3 regions of the Alteromonas sp. AWJ4_197 genome follow, and region 3 is predicted to be linked to each of the others. Evidence: predicted binding sites of a transcription regulator. Region 3 holds the regulator's gene; each other region holds the start of a gene.
The links. Region 3 encodes sigma-54, which starts transcription at its own class of promoters, with help from an activator protein. Its sites were predicted from a motif close to GTTGGCACGNNNNTNGNNT; they were not measured.
Positions count from the first base shown of each region.

Region 1: a site for sigma-54 is predicted at 1,478-1,496, ahead of glnK (P-II family nitrogen regulator). Genes of this name have one in related genera too.
Region 2: a site for sigma-54 is predicted at 1,732-1,750, ahead of ACXAGC_RS16515 (BON domain-containing protein). Genes of this name have one in related genera too.

Region 1 is NZ_JBSWWW010000001.1:169,110-173,522, forward strand. It holds gene ACXAGC_RS00755 (ammonium transporter) at 1-1,050, opposite strand, end outside; gene glnK (P-II family nitrogen regulator) at 1,082-1,420, opposite strand; gene ACXAGC_RS00765 (hypothetical protein) at 1,667-2,491, shown strand; gene ACXAGC_RS00770 (DUF808 domain-containing protein) at 2,555-3,472, shown strand; gene ACXAGC_RS00775 (hypothetical protein) at 3,792-4,091, shown strand; gene mrcB (penicillin-binding protein 1B) at 4,322-4,413, opposite strand, start outside.
Region 2 is NZ_JBSWWW010000007.1:130,014-134,426, reverse strand. It holds gene ACXAGC_RS16535 (MlaA family lipoprotein) at 1-134, opposite strand, end outside; gene ACXAGC_RS16530 (hypothetical protein) at 121-462, opposite strand; gene ACXAGC_RS16525 (hypothetical protein) at 516-683, opposite strand; gene ACXAGC_RS16520 (hypothetical protein) at 721-954, shown strand; gene ACXAGC_RS16515 (BON domain-containing protein) at 1,093-1,695, opposite strand; gene ACXAGC_RS16510 (endonuclease/exonuclease/phosphatase family protein) at 1,957-2,943, shown strand; gene ACXAGC_RS16505 (response regulator transcription factor) at 3,002-3,388, opposite strand; gene ACXAGC_RS16500 (hypothetical protein) at 3,795-4,325, opposite strand.
Region 3 is NZ_JBSWWW010000006.1:110,499-114,911, forward strand. It holds gene lptA (lipopolysaccharide transport periplasmic protein LptA) at 1-421, shown strand, start outside; gene lptB (LPS export ABC transporter ATP-binding protein) at 427-1,152, shown strand; gene ACXAGC_RS14335 (RNA polymerase factor sigma-54) at 1,248-2,732, shown strand; gene hpf (ribosome hibernation promoting factor) at 2,765-3,052, shown strand; gene ptsN (PTS IIA-like nitrogen regulatory protein PtsN) at 3,061-3,504, shown strand; gene rapZ (RNase adapter RapZ) at 3,551-4,396, shown strand; gene ACXAGC_RS14355 (HPr family phosphocarrier protein) at 4,396-4,413, shown strand, end outside.

The DNA.
Region 1 (4,413 bases), on a different contig from region 3:
GTTAGTTACCGGAACCAGTAACAGACCTAACAGACCAACTACACCGTGAACAGAGATAGCACCTACAGGATCATCGATTTTCAGTTTGTCCAGGAACACGATGCTCAGAACAACCAGCAGACCACCTAACGCACCGAACAGTGTTGCCATCAGAGGCGTTGGCGTTGAAGGTTCAGCAGTAATGGCTACCAGACCAGCCAGTGCACCGTTAAGTACCATAGTCAGGTCAGCTTTACCGAACATTACGCGGGCCAGCAGCAGAGCAGCAATTGCACCACCGGCAGCGGCGGCATTGGTGTTCATGAATACAACCGCAACAGAGTTAGCACTTTCTACAGTAGCTGTTGCCAGAACAGAACCACCGTTGAAGCCGAACCAACCCATCCAAAGAATGAATGTACCTAAAGTCGCCAGAGGCAGGTTAGCACCCGGGATAGCATTTACTTTGCCATCTGCAGTGTATTTACCTTTACGTGCGCCAAGTACCAGTACACCGGCTAAGGCTGCAGCAGCACCTGCCATGTGAACAATACCGGAACCTGCAAAGTCAGAGAAACCGTTGTCGCCCAGCACGTACATACCGAATACAGACTCACCGCCCCATGTCCATGCACCTTCCATTGGATAGATGAAACCAGTCATCACAACTGCGAATGCCAGGAAGGCCCACAGTTTCATACGCTCAGCAACCGCACCGGATACGATAGACATTGCAGTGGCAACGAATACTACCTGGAAGAAGAAGTCAGCTGAAGGCGCGTAGGTAGCCGGTTCTTCTGCAACACCTGTTGCACCGTCACCAACAATACCTGAAAGGAATAATGTGAAGTCACCACCGCCGTACATGATGCTGTAACCGCAGATCATATACATGGTACAGGCAATGGCATAAAGCGCCACGTTCTTGGTCAGAATTTCAGTGGTGTTTTTAGCACGAACCAGACCCGCCTCAAGCATGGCAAAGCCGGCAGCCATCCACATGACTAACGCACCGCAAATAAGGAAATAGAAGGTATCTAATGCATACCCGAGTTCAAATGTGATTTCCATTGTTTTCTCCGCAATTTCTTATTGTGTTGTTTTACAGCGCGTCTGCGTCAGCTTCGCCGGTACGAATACGAACAGCATGTTCAAGGTCGTAGACGAATACTTTACCGTCACCGATCTTGCCCGTTTTTGCTGCGCCAACGATGGCTTCTACCAGACGATCAACCTGGTCTGCCTGAACAGCAACTTCCAGTTTTACTTTTGGTAAGAAATCCACCTGATATTCGGCGCCGCGATATAATTCAGTATGTCCTTTTTGACGTCCAAACCCTTTCACTTCGGTAACGGTAAGACCGTCGATACCGATCTCTGAAATGGCTTCACGAACATCATCCAGCTTGAATGGCTTGATGATAGCTGTGACTAGTTTCATGTGTTGCTCCCAAATAATGGTTGTTTGTTTTCGCTTTTAGCGGGGGTTGCTGAAGTAAACCAAGTCCTATGCCACAAATTTTAATCTATAAAAAACAGATATTTATGCATTAAAACGAATGAAGAGCTTAAAAATTACGCACCATGATCGTGCGAAGGCAAAATAGCGCACCATAATTGGGCAGCCAAAATCGTGCTTGTGTAAAGACCGGGAACTTCATCTTATTTCAGCGGTCTTCTGTCGCGTATGGAAACCACGGACACCGCTTTCTTTGCCCCTCAAAGGCCAACTTTTGATCCACCCCGCTCAGGAAAGAAAAGCGGGGTCTTTGTCGTGTCTGTTATTATTCACCTTATATTGCTTGCCGCACTGGCGCTGATGGAAAGTAAGCGCGATATTCCGGAGCCCGTGGTCAGTAAACCCATCACGGCGACGTTAATCCGTCTGCCACAACCTCAGGCTGCCCGGGAACCGGACACACTACCGGACACACTACCGGAAACCATTCCGGAAGCACCGGCTACCGCCAAGCCTGAACCTGAACTGGCCGCACCGGAGTCCAAACCAGCTCCGGAACAGGCAGCCCCGCCTGAGATCAAAACACCGCCGGCAGTAAAAGCGCCGTTGCCGCAACAACCTGTGCAGCCTGAAACGTCAGAGCCGGTTCAACCGCCTGTGTCTTCTGATATTGCGCAGCCGGCTGCGCCAACAGATTCAGGCACGGTTTCAACCAGACCGTCATTAACATCGCGCCGTGCTCTGGATGCTTTTTTCAGCCGGCAACAGGCTGCCAGTACACAGCAGGATGCTGAGCAGGTAGCCAAAGAACTCAGGCGGGCAAAAACGTCACCGGATATCAGCGATCCCCGCAAAGGCGCAGAAAAAGAAGATCCTCTTGCCCCGCCCCCTGCCGTTGAAGTGGATTGCAGTAGTAAAACCACCCAAACCCTGGCATTTATTTCACGTTTTACCGGTGGACGGGCGACCTGTTCAGACAGGGGCAAAGGGTTTGAGAAATTCATTGATGCGCGGATAAATAAAGGGGTCAAAGAAGAAGAGAATCAAAATTAGTCTGTATTGCGTATAAGGGCTTCTACAGATAACCTATGCCCCGATTCTTATTGAGGAAAACCTATGGCAGCCGCTAACTTACTCGCCCTGATTGATGATATCGCTACTTTGCTGGATGACATTTCCGCCATGTCTAAAGTGGCTGCGCAGAAAACTGCCGGGGTTCTGGGTGATGATCTTGCATTAAATGCCAACCAGGTTCAGGGAGTGCGTGCCGAAAGAGAACTGCCTGTGGTCTGGGCTGTGGCAAAAGGCTCGCTGCTCAACAAAGTGTTCCTGGTACCTGCAGCGCTGCTTATTTCTGCTTTTATTCCGGTTCTGATCACCGTCATGCTGGTCATTGGTGGTCTGTACCTGTGTTTCGAAGGGGCTGAAAAAGTATTGCACCGGCTTTTCCATAAAGAAGATGAAGCAGAGCGTGAAGCCAGAATTGAAAAACTCTCACAGGAAAATATTGATCTTGTGGCGCTTGAGAAAGACAAGATTAAAGGCGCCATCCGGACTGATTTTATTTTGTCCGCAGAGATTATCGTCATTGCACTGGGTAGCGTACAGCAGGCTGATTTTGTTACTCAGGTAGGTGTGTTGTGCGCGTTAAGTGTGGGGATCACCGCCGGTGTGTATGGTCTGGTTGCCGGCATTGTGAAAATGGACGATGTCGGTCTGTATCTCCTCAGAAAGTCACTCACCGGCGGCTACAACGGTTTTCAGCGTGTCACTGGCCGTGCCCTGCTCGTTGCTGCGCCTCTGTTAATGAAAACCCTCGCTTTAGTCGGCACCATTGCTATGTTCCTCGTTGGCGGCGGCATCCTTACTCACAATATTCCGTTTATGCACCACCTCGCTGAATCCATTAATCACAGTGTGGAGCAACTCAGCTTTGTCATTTCCCTTGTCACCGATGGTGTGGCTGGTTTGATTGCCGGCTCGGTAATTGTGGGTATTGTTTCGCTGTTTTCTAAAAAGAAAGACGCGCATTAAGCTGTTCTGATGCTGTCGGGGCGGCAAGCTTTGCGCTGGCCATTACCAAAATCATCGCGGGCTGACTCACCTGTCAGCCCCGTACATCATACCTGGTCAAATTCGCCAAATAGAGTTTTCAAAATTACTAATTCTTAGTGTTTATACTATTTACACTTATCTAAGCTTTTCCACACCGACAAAACAAAACATTTAAAATCAACACCTTAAAATTTTTATTCGTATTGGCACAACTATCGCTAAAGTTAATGCGACTTAACAATTAACTGCCGGGAAGTCAGTAAGAGTGCAGTTTATTAACCTTAACTTTGGAGAAATTATGTTTACTTTACGTCGTCAATTCACTGCACTTGCACTTGTTGCTACTTCTGTTCTGTCTATACCGGCAATGGCTGAAACATCATTGCAAAGCCAGCTTCAGGGCTATTTATCTGAGATGGTTGAGCAACAAATCGATAATGTGCGCACAGAAATCCTGTCTGAAGTGACTCAGCTAGTGGCCAACACCACGTATCAGGCCGAACCTGAAGTAGCTGAAGAAACACTGGTTGCTGACATCAAGATCCGTGATCTTAAACAGGAAGATGCTATGTCTTTTGAAGACATCAAAGGAGAGTAATGATGATGACATCAGGTGCGTTGTTGTTGCTTGCGCTGGGACCGGTTGTCGCGTATCTCGCCAGCGCAGTGTTATTCAGCGGTGTGCAACACATTGCAGACCGCTTTCACTAATCCCAACGAGCTCCCGTAGGGCCTTCCCTGAGTCAGAACTGGTAGCGGGACAGATTTTTACTGAGCCGTATGTCGCTGCCAGTTCTGACTACAGGGCTTTTTCGATAAGAAAAAGCCTTAATTTCCAAACAAACGTTCCCACCAGCTTTTCTTTTCTTTGCCCGGAGGCGCTACAGGCTTACCATAGCAATCCTGCGCCGGCGGCGGCA
Region 2 (4,413 bases), on a different contig from region 3:
TCGTTTTTTTGAGGTTGTGTGTTGTCCTGCGGTTGTACAGCAGAATATTCAGGCATGTCGGGCGCGCTGGCACAGCCGCCCAATAAAAATACACAAATAATTAAGGCGAAAGCACCTTGTCTATAAGCTGGCATAGATACCACTTTCCTTCCTTTCGTGGTGATTCATTATATTTTGAGCCCGCTGCAGAGCTTCATCCCTGCTGTAGTCCCAGTCACTATCATCATAGTTACGGGCCAAATCAAGATAATGCTCAATCCTTTGCTTACGAATTTGATGAAACGAATTCGCCGGGTCAAAATCCAACTCATTAAATACCGCCTCAACTTCTGCCAGATCAGCACCAGTTGATGTTTCTGCCGGCGTTTCCCCCAGCCAGGTTGAAAGTTGCTTTCCGGACCCCAGAGCTACAAGACTGGTCAGAAGTAACACTGTCATTACTGCAATTTTTAAGTAATTCATGTTTTTCACCATCGTTGTTTAATTCAAGGACCGTCCGGATCGCTTTCCTGTACTTACTTAGCGGTCGCTGCCTCCGCCATCACTGCACCTGCTGTTGCCTTACCGGCTTTGTGGTCACGTTTGTCGTAGCGATCGAACCAGTTAAAAACTGGCTGCGAGTGAATGAGACGTTCAAAAGACGTTGACGGTAATGGACGGTGTTTAGTCTTCAGAAATTTCATACTGCTCCCTTGCGTGCGTAGGATTGAATTCCGGTAAATGACTTATTTACTCTCACAACTATTTCTAGTATTCCAATTTCCGCGCCATATTTTTAAAGACCTCACAGAAACGCCGCAAAAACCACCGCCACGCACCAACCTCATGACCGGCCTTTCCGTAACCTACTGTTTTATTAGACTTAAGTATCAATTCATTATCATAGAAGAAAAATCAGAGGAAAAAGGTGCAGGCAATAACACCCAAATAATTTCCGTTGACCCGGGAATTTGATGATACTTTTTTACTACAGGCAGGAAATATTTTCACAGACGGGAAGGAAGGTTTTTCAGCAAGGTTCACTAACCGGGACGCAATAAAAAAATGGGCTGAGATAACTCAGCCCTTTCCGGATTATGCAGTTAAAAAGTATTATTCACTTTTCATCGCTGTTTTCTGTTGAACGACCTTCAGGTTGTCTTCAACGTCTGTAACATCTGTGGCGTTTTTCGCAATCTCAACGGCCAGGTCACGCTCAGCGTCTGAGTCTACTGTACCGGTAAGCGTAACATTGCCCTGATCAACATCCACGTCGATATCAAAACCGGAAATATCAGAGTCCATCAGCAAACGGGTTTTAATTACAGTCGCGATTTTAGCATCTGTCAGTTTGCCGGTTGCAGAGTCCATGTCCATATCATCGCCGGCCATAGCTTCAGAGTCATGCTCTTCTACAATTGTCAGTTGGTTATCAACATCTGTTACGCCGTCGATATTTGCTACCAGCTCTTCCGCGAGCTTTTTATCAACCGAGTTGTCTACCTTACCGGTCAGAATAACCTTGCCATCCTGAACGTCGGTGTTGATGTCAAAAGAATTCAGATTACCGTTAAACAGTAATGTTGCTTCAGCTTTGCCGTCTATCCAGGCATCCTTGGCACCTTCCTCCCACTTGTTCGCAGTATCCATAGATCCTGCAAAAGCAGAAGTAGTTAATGTACCAGCTACTAACAGTGAAAGAATTGAACGTTTCATAATTTTGCTCTCCTTAATTATCAAGCAAAATAAGTGAAGCCAACTTCATGCCAGCAAATTAAACAGCTGAAATATATGATTTTTATAGTGGACTCCAACTTTCCGCTCTTTCCCTTCATGCAAACTTTTCTCAGAACCCCGTATTTTTTACCTTGCATTTACGATTGCTGAAATCACCTCGTTTGATCGAACCGGGCAGAAAGTCTTTATATAAGTAAGCTAAATATTTTGATTCCGGACAGTAATTTCAGCGGACGAACCATGACAACAGTACTCTCTATCATTACCCTTTTCTTTATTGTGGCTGCGATACTGCCTCACATACCCGGCCAGCACTGGTTAATCCGCGTATGGGAGTTTCCCCGTCTGCAGCAGGCGTTTATTTTACTTGTGCTCACCTTAGTCTGGACGTACTCGTATATCGAAACGCCCTTACTGGCGCTGTGCATGCAGGCCGGTGCTGTCTGCGCTTTGCTCTATCAACTTGCCTGGGTAATCCCTTACACACCGGTATGGCGCACAGAAGTGAATCAGGTACCGGCAACTGATGACGAACGCACAATAAGCATTCTCACCAGCAATGTATTAATGACTAACGATAACTATGACGCACTGATTAATCTTACCAGGCTACGTAAACCGGATATTCTGGTGACGCTGGAAAGCAACAAAGACTGGGAGCAGGCATTATCGGTCCTTCACGATGACTATCCCTACCGCCTCTCTTGTCCGCTGGAAAATCTTTACGGCATGCATCTTTATAGCCGGCGTCCCTTCGGCAACGAAAAAATCCGGTTCATTATTGAAGATGACGTACCGTCTATGGAAATCTGGCAGGAAATGGCGGGTACTCAGGTAAAAATCCATTTTGTACACCCTAAACCGCCAAGTCCCACAGAAAATAAATCTGCCGGACCCAGGGATAAGGAACTGACACGGGTAGGAAAAGAAATGGCAAAGTTAAAGCATCCGGCCATTGTTACCGGCGACCTCAATGATGTGGCATGGTCACCGACGACCCGAAAATTCAGAAAAATAAGTGGCATGCTGGATCCCCGTCGTGGCCGTGGATTCTTCAACACTTTCCATGCGGATTATCCGTTGCTGCGCTGGCCCCTCGATCATGTCTTTCATACTGAACATTTCGAACTGGTCAAAATAGAAAGAATGCCGGATGTAGGCTCAGACCACTTTCCCTTACTTACAACACTGAGATTAAGAACTGCTCCATCAATTGAACAGGCATAAAAAAACCTGTGGCTTTTCAGCTACAGGTTTCCATGAACTCTCTTTTGAGGGTATTTTGTCAGGCTGTGATTGCCAGCGGTTCCTGTGTGGCAAAGCGTTGACAACGACTCACAATGTCACGATAGTCTGAAGGATCCGGAACACTGTCATCTGCAGCGGCAAAGGCTGCGTTACCTGCGGGGTCTTGTCCGGGGTTCATCAGTAATACCGGCGAATCACAGGCTTGTTTTATTTGTGCCAGTATTTCCGCACCGGGTAAATCCGGCATCGCCACATCAAGCAGAATAGCGTCGTATCGCTGAGCCTTGCTCAGACGGATAGCCAGCTTTCCGCTGGCAGCAAAATCCACTTTCCATCCCAGTCCGGTCAAAAAGCAGGTTAACTGGCTTGCTACCACAGGATCGTCTTCAACGACCAGAATTTGTAAGATTGTACCGGGGGTCATGTTGCCTCCTTGCTGTTTTCACACTCTGTCCGCATTTCTGCGACAGGTCTCATAGACCCTAAAACTTAAGGAAACGCACATTTTACTCGTACTACAGGTGCAGCAATCAAGTTGCTACCTTTCTGCACTTCTATCTGCAGGATTTACGAGTGCAGAATTCACGCCATCTCTGTATAAGCGGCGTTTATTACGAATTTCATATACCACCGAGTCCGGAATTAGCCAAAAATATCAACAACTTAAATAAATAAGCGTGCTAATTTCATGATCAAAGGTAAGACAACATTACCATTAATGAAATTTGAAAAACAATTCTATCTGTGAATATTGTCCCCATTGCAGGCCAAATTGGGACAAGTCAACCGGCACCTGCTCACTTTTCGTGCAAACACCGGGGAAATGGATATCAGGAAAGGAAAGAATTAATTTTCCGGCATGCTTTATCGCGGGATATAAAGTGCGCAAGAGCCAGCAACCGGTCGTCCCGTGGCCAGACCGCCTGATTAAGGGTACTGACATCGTTTTCCGATAGCCGCTGCGTATCCAGTATAAGCGCCAGTGCTTTTTTATTCGGCTTTATCAGCGCGGGTTCAGCTGTGGTAACCAGACTGACAGGCACACATATAAATTCCCGCTTTTGCGGATCGCGGATCACGCAAATTTCATCGTCACTTGAAAGTACAGCCGGCCAGCCTTCAGCGATACGGCTTTGACCAAACATGGCCAGCGTAAACGCAATCAGTACACCAAACACGGTAAGTTGGAAAACCTGAGATAAATCAGGAGCCATAACCACAATAATGGCGACTACAACACAAAAAATACACCACGCAGCAAACACCCGGCGCATGGCCTTCGGGCTGATACCGGAAAAAATTGTTGCGTGTTTAAGTTGCTCTTTATCGAGAGTCTTAACAGAAACCAGATTATCAGACACTACAATATCCTACAGAATAACTTTATACCTGAAACGTATAACCAATATGATAAAGCCGCAACTAATCATTAGTATGACAAGGATGGAC
Region 3 (4,413 bases):
GAAATCGGTTTTTAAAGACGATGTGAAGATTACCCAGGGTTCACTCATCATTGCCGCAGATGAAGTTGAAGCCATCGCCAGTGAAGGCGAAGGGAAAGAGGTTTTTATTGCCCGCGGAAAACCAGCCACTTATTCTCAAACGCTGGATGACGGCGCAAAAGTAAAAGCCAGCGCAAATGAAATTCGCTACGAAGTAGCCAAACAACTCATTTCCTTGCAAGGTGATGCGAAAATCCAGCAAGATACCAGCATGGTCCAGGGAGATAGTATCACCTATGACATGTCAAAAGAGCAACTTCTGGCAACCGGCGGTGAAAGTAACAGCAACGGCCGGGTAACCACGGTTTTCCGTCCTGACACAGTTAAAGAGCTGAAGGAAGAGAACAAGACTTCAGACAGCAACGAAAACGAGGGTAACTGAGTTACATGGCAACCCTGAGTGCGACTCACCTGGCAAAGTCGTATAAATCACGCCAGGTCGTCCGTGACGTTAGTTTATCGGTTTCTACCGGACAGATAGTAGGTCTGCTGGGTCCTAACGGTGCAGGTAAAACCACAACGTTTTACATGATTGTCGGTCTTGTGCCGCTGGACAAAGGCAAAATCCTCATTGATGAGCAGGAGCTGACGCACCAGCCAATGCACGAACGTGCCCGCCGGGGAATTGGCTATTTACCCCAGGAGGCATCCATTTTCCGCAAGCTGACCGTACATGAAAACATCATGGCGATATTACAGACGCGTAAAGACTTAAAAAGTCATCAACGTGAACAGGAAGCGGATGCACTACTTGATGAATTTAATATTAACCATATACGTAATAGTACAGGTATGAGTTTGTCGGGTGGCGAACGCCGCCGGGTTGAAATTGCCCGCGCACTGGCAGCCAATCCGCAATTTATTTTGCTCGATGAACCCTTCGCCGGAGTTGACCCGATTTCGGTTAATGATATAAAGAAGATCATTCAGCACTTACGGGACAGAGGTATCGGTATCCTCATCACCGACCACAATGTCAGGGAAACCCTTGATGTGTGTGAAGAGGCCTATATCGTCAGTCATGGAGAACTGATTGCTCAGGGCACCGCAGAACAGGTATTAAGTAATCAAAAAGTTCGTGATGTATACCTTGGTGAGCAATTCAGGCTATAGTTAAGATATCGGGATGAGCATTTAGCGGAGATTTCGCCACCGGCACTCACACCGCTACAACCGGATGTCCTTTTTAGAGTTTATATAAGACGTAGATGAAACCATCTTTACAGTTAAAATTTAGCCAACAACTGACAATGACGCCTCAGCTTCAGCAGGCGATCAAGCTATTGCAGTTGTCTACGCTGGACTTACAACAAGAAATTCAGGAAGCCCTCGACTCTAATCCTTTGCTGGAAGTCGACGACAGCTCCGACAACGATGTAATTGAGAAAAATAACATCGATAATGATGACAGCATGCAAGAGTCTGCATCAGCCTCATCTTCTGACAGTATGGATACCGGTGAAGCACTGGAAAAGAATGATTTACCGGACGAGCTGCCCATCGACAGTACCTGGGATGAGTACATTTCTGCGTCTTCTGCACCCGCGCCCGGCCCTTCCGGTGGCGACGATGAACAAATCTTTCAGGGTGAAACCACCGAAAATATTCAGGACCATCTGCTGTGGCAAATGCGTCTGACACCTTTTTCTGACACAGACCGCGCCATCGCACTGGCGATCATCGATTCTATTGATGAGTCCGGCTATCTCACGGTTACCGTTGACGACATTTTGCAAAGCGTTAACAGTGAAGATATGGAAGAGCCCGTTGAAGAAGATGAAGTTGAGTGCGTACTTAAACGTATTCAGCTTTTTGATCCTCTCGGTTCCGGCTCCCGCACACCGCAGGAGTGCTTGTTAGTTCAGCTGGCGCAATTTGCACCGGAAACACCGTGGCTGGAAGAAGCCAAACTACTGCTCAGAGAGCATTCCGATCTGTTAGGCAGTAAAGATTACCGTACGTTAATGCGTAAAACCCGCCTGAAAGAAGATCAGTTACGGGAAGCGATGCGTTTGCTGCAAACGCTTAATCCCCGTCCGGGCAGTGCATTAATTACGAAAGAACCCGAATATGTCATTCCGGATGTATCGGTTGCGAAGAAAAATGGCCGTTGGGTTGTAGAATTAAACCCCGACAGCCTGCCTAAGCTCAGTGTTAATCAGCAGTATGCTGCAATGAGCCGTAAAGCAAGAAACAGCAGTGATTCACAATTTATCCGCTCTCACATGCAGGAAGCAAAATGGTTTATTAAGAGCCTTGAGAGCCGGAACGATACGCTGCTGAAAGTAGCAAATTGTATTGTTCAGCAACAGATGGGCTTTTTTGAGCATGGCCCTGAAATGATGAAACCAATGGTGCTGAATGATGTCGCAGAAATGGTAGATATGCACGAATCTACTATTTCCAGGGTAACAACGCAGAAGTACATGCACACGCCCCGTGGTATTTTCGAGTTGAAGTATTTCTTCTCCAGCCACGTTGCCACTGAATCAGGTGGTGAGTGTTCATCTACAGCGATTCGCGCCCTGATTAAGAAGCTGGTTGCCGCTGAAAAGCCAAGCAAGCCACTGAGTGACAGCAAGATTGCTTCGTTGTTGGCCGATCAAGGCATTATGGTTGCCCGGCGAACAATAGCAAAGTACCGGGAATCCTTGTCGATCCCGCCGTCTAACCAACGCAAAAGCCTTATCTAACTTAAGGCTGCTCAAAATAAGGAAGACGAAATATGCAAATCAACCTTTCTGGTCATCACATTGAGATCACTGATTCTTTGCGTAATTATGTCGATACTAAGTTCAGCAAACTGGAACGTCATTTTGACCACATATCAAATGTGCACGTTATTTTAAATGTTGAAAAGCTTAGCCAAAAAGCAGAAGCAACGGTTCATCTTAGCGGCGCGGAAGTCTTCGCCTCTTCCGAAAATCAGGACATGTATGCTGCCATTGACAGCATGGTCGATAAGCTCGACAGGCAGGTCCTGAAACACAAGGAAAAGCTTAAAAAGCACTAATTGAATTCATGGATATACAAGCCATAGTCAGCCTGGACCGCACCGAGTGTGCGGTCCAGTGCAATAGCAAAAAACGCATTCTCGAAATCATCAGCGGGATTGCAGCTAAAAATAACCCCGATGTTGATGAAGCCACCGTGTTAAGTAGCCTGCTGGCCCGTGAGCGAATGGGCAGCACAGGTATAGGTAACGGCATTGCCCTCCCCCACGGTCGCCTGGCCGGACTGGAAAATGTCATCGCCATCGTAGTTACCAGCACACCCGCCATCGATTTTGATGCTATCGACAACAAACCTGTGGATATTTTCTTTACTCTGCTTGTCCCTCAGGAACAAACCGAAGGACATTTACAAACTCTGGCCATGGTTGCCGGAAAACTCAGCGATAAAGAAACCATAAAAACTATCCGCAAAGCTCAGACAAGTGATGATATTATTCGCGCATTACAGTAACTTAGTGTAATACGCACCGACAACACGTGACTTCAGGAGAAACGGCGTGAAGTTAATCATCATCAGCGGACGTTCCGGTTCAGGAAAATCAGTAGCACTTCGTGCCCTTGAGGATCTGGGGTACTACTGCGTCGATAATATTCCGGTTAATCTGTTACCAGCCCTGACACACACTGTCGCCGATGAATACGAGCAGGTAGCTGTGAGTATTGATGTCAGAAACTTGCCTAAAGAGCCTTCTGAGCTGGTTGAAATTCTCGACTACCTGCCGGAGTCATGGACTGTCACCATCGTATATATTGACGCAAGTGACGATATGCTGGTGCGCCGGTTCAGCGAAACCCGGCGGTTACATCCGCTGGCCAAACTGAATAAGTCATTGTCAGATGCCATCCAGACAGAACGTGAACTGCTGGCGCCTGTAGCGGAAAGAGCGGATTTGAATATTGATACCGACTCTCTGAGCATCCACCAGCTGGCAGAATTAATCCGCGAGCGTATCCTCGGTAAGAAAAGCTCACGACTTGTTCTGGTATTTGAATCATTCGGCTTTAAACACGGTATTCCCAAAGATGCAGACTATGTGTTTGACGCCCGTTTTCTGCCAAACCCTCACTGGGAGCCGGATTTAAAACACCTGACAGGCCTGGATACACCGGTTCAGGTTTTCCTCAGTTCCCAGCCTATAGTGACCAAATTTATCTGGCAGATTCAGAACCTCATCACGACCTGGTTGCCACACCTTGAACGGAACAACCGCAGTTATGTGACAGTCGCTATCGGATGTACAGGCGGACAGCACCGTTCAGTTTATGTAGCGGAATCACTGGCGAAAAACTTCCGGGAATCTCATCCTGATGTCCAGATCCGCCACAGGGAGCAAAGTAAATAATGCGCATAGAGAAATCT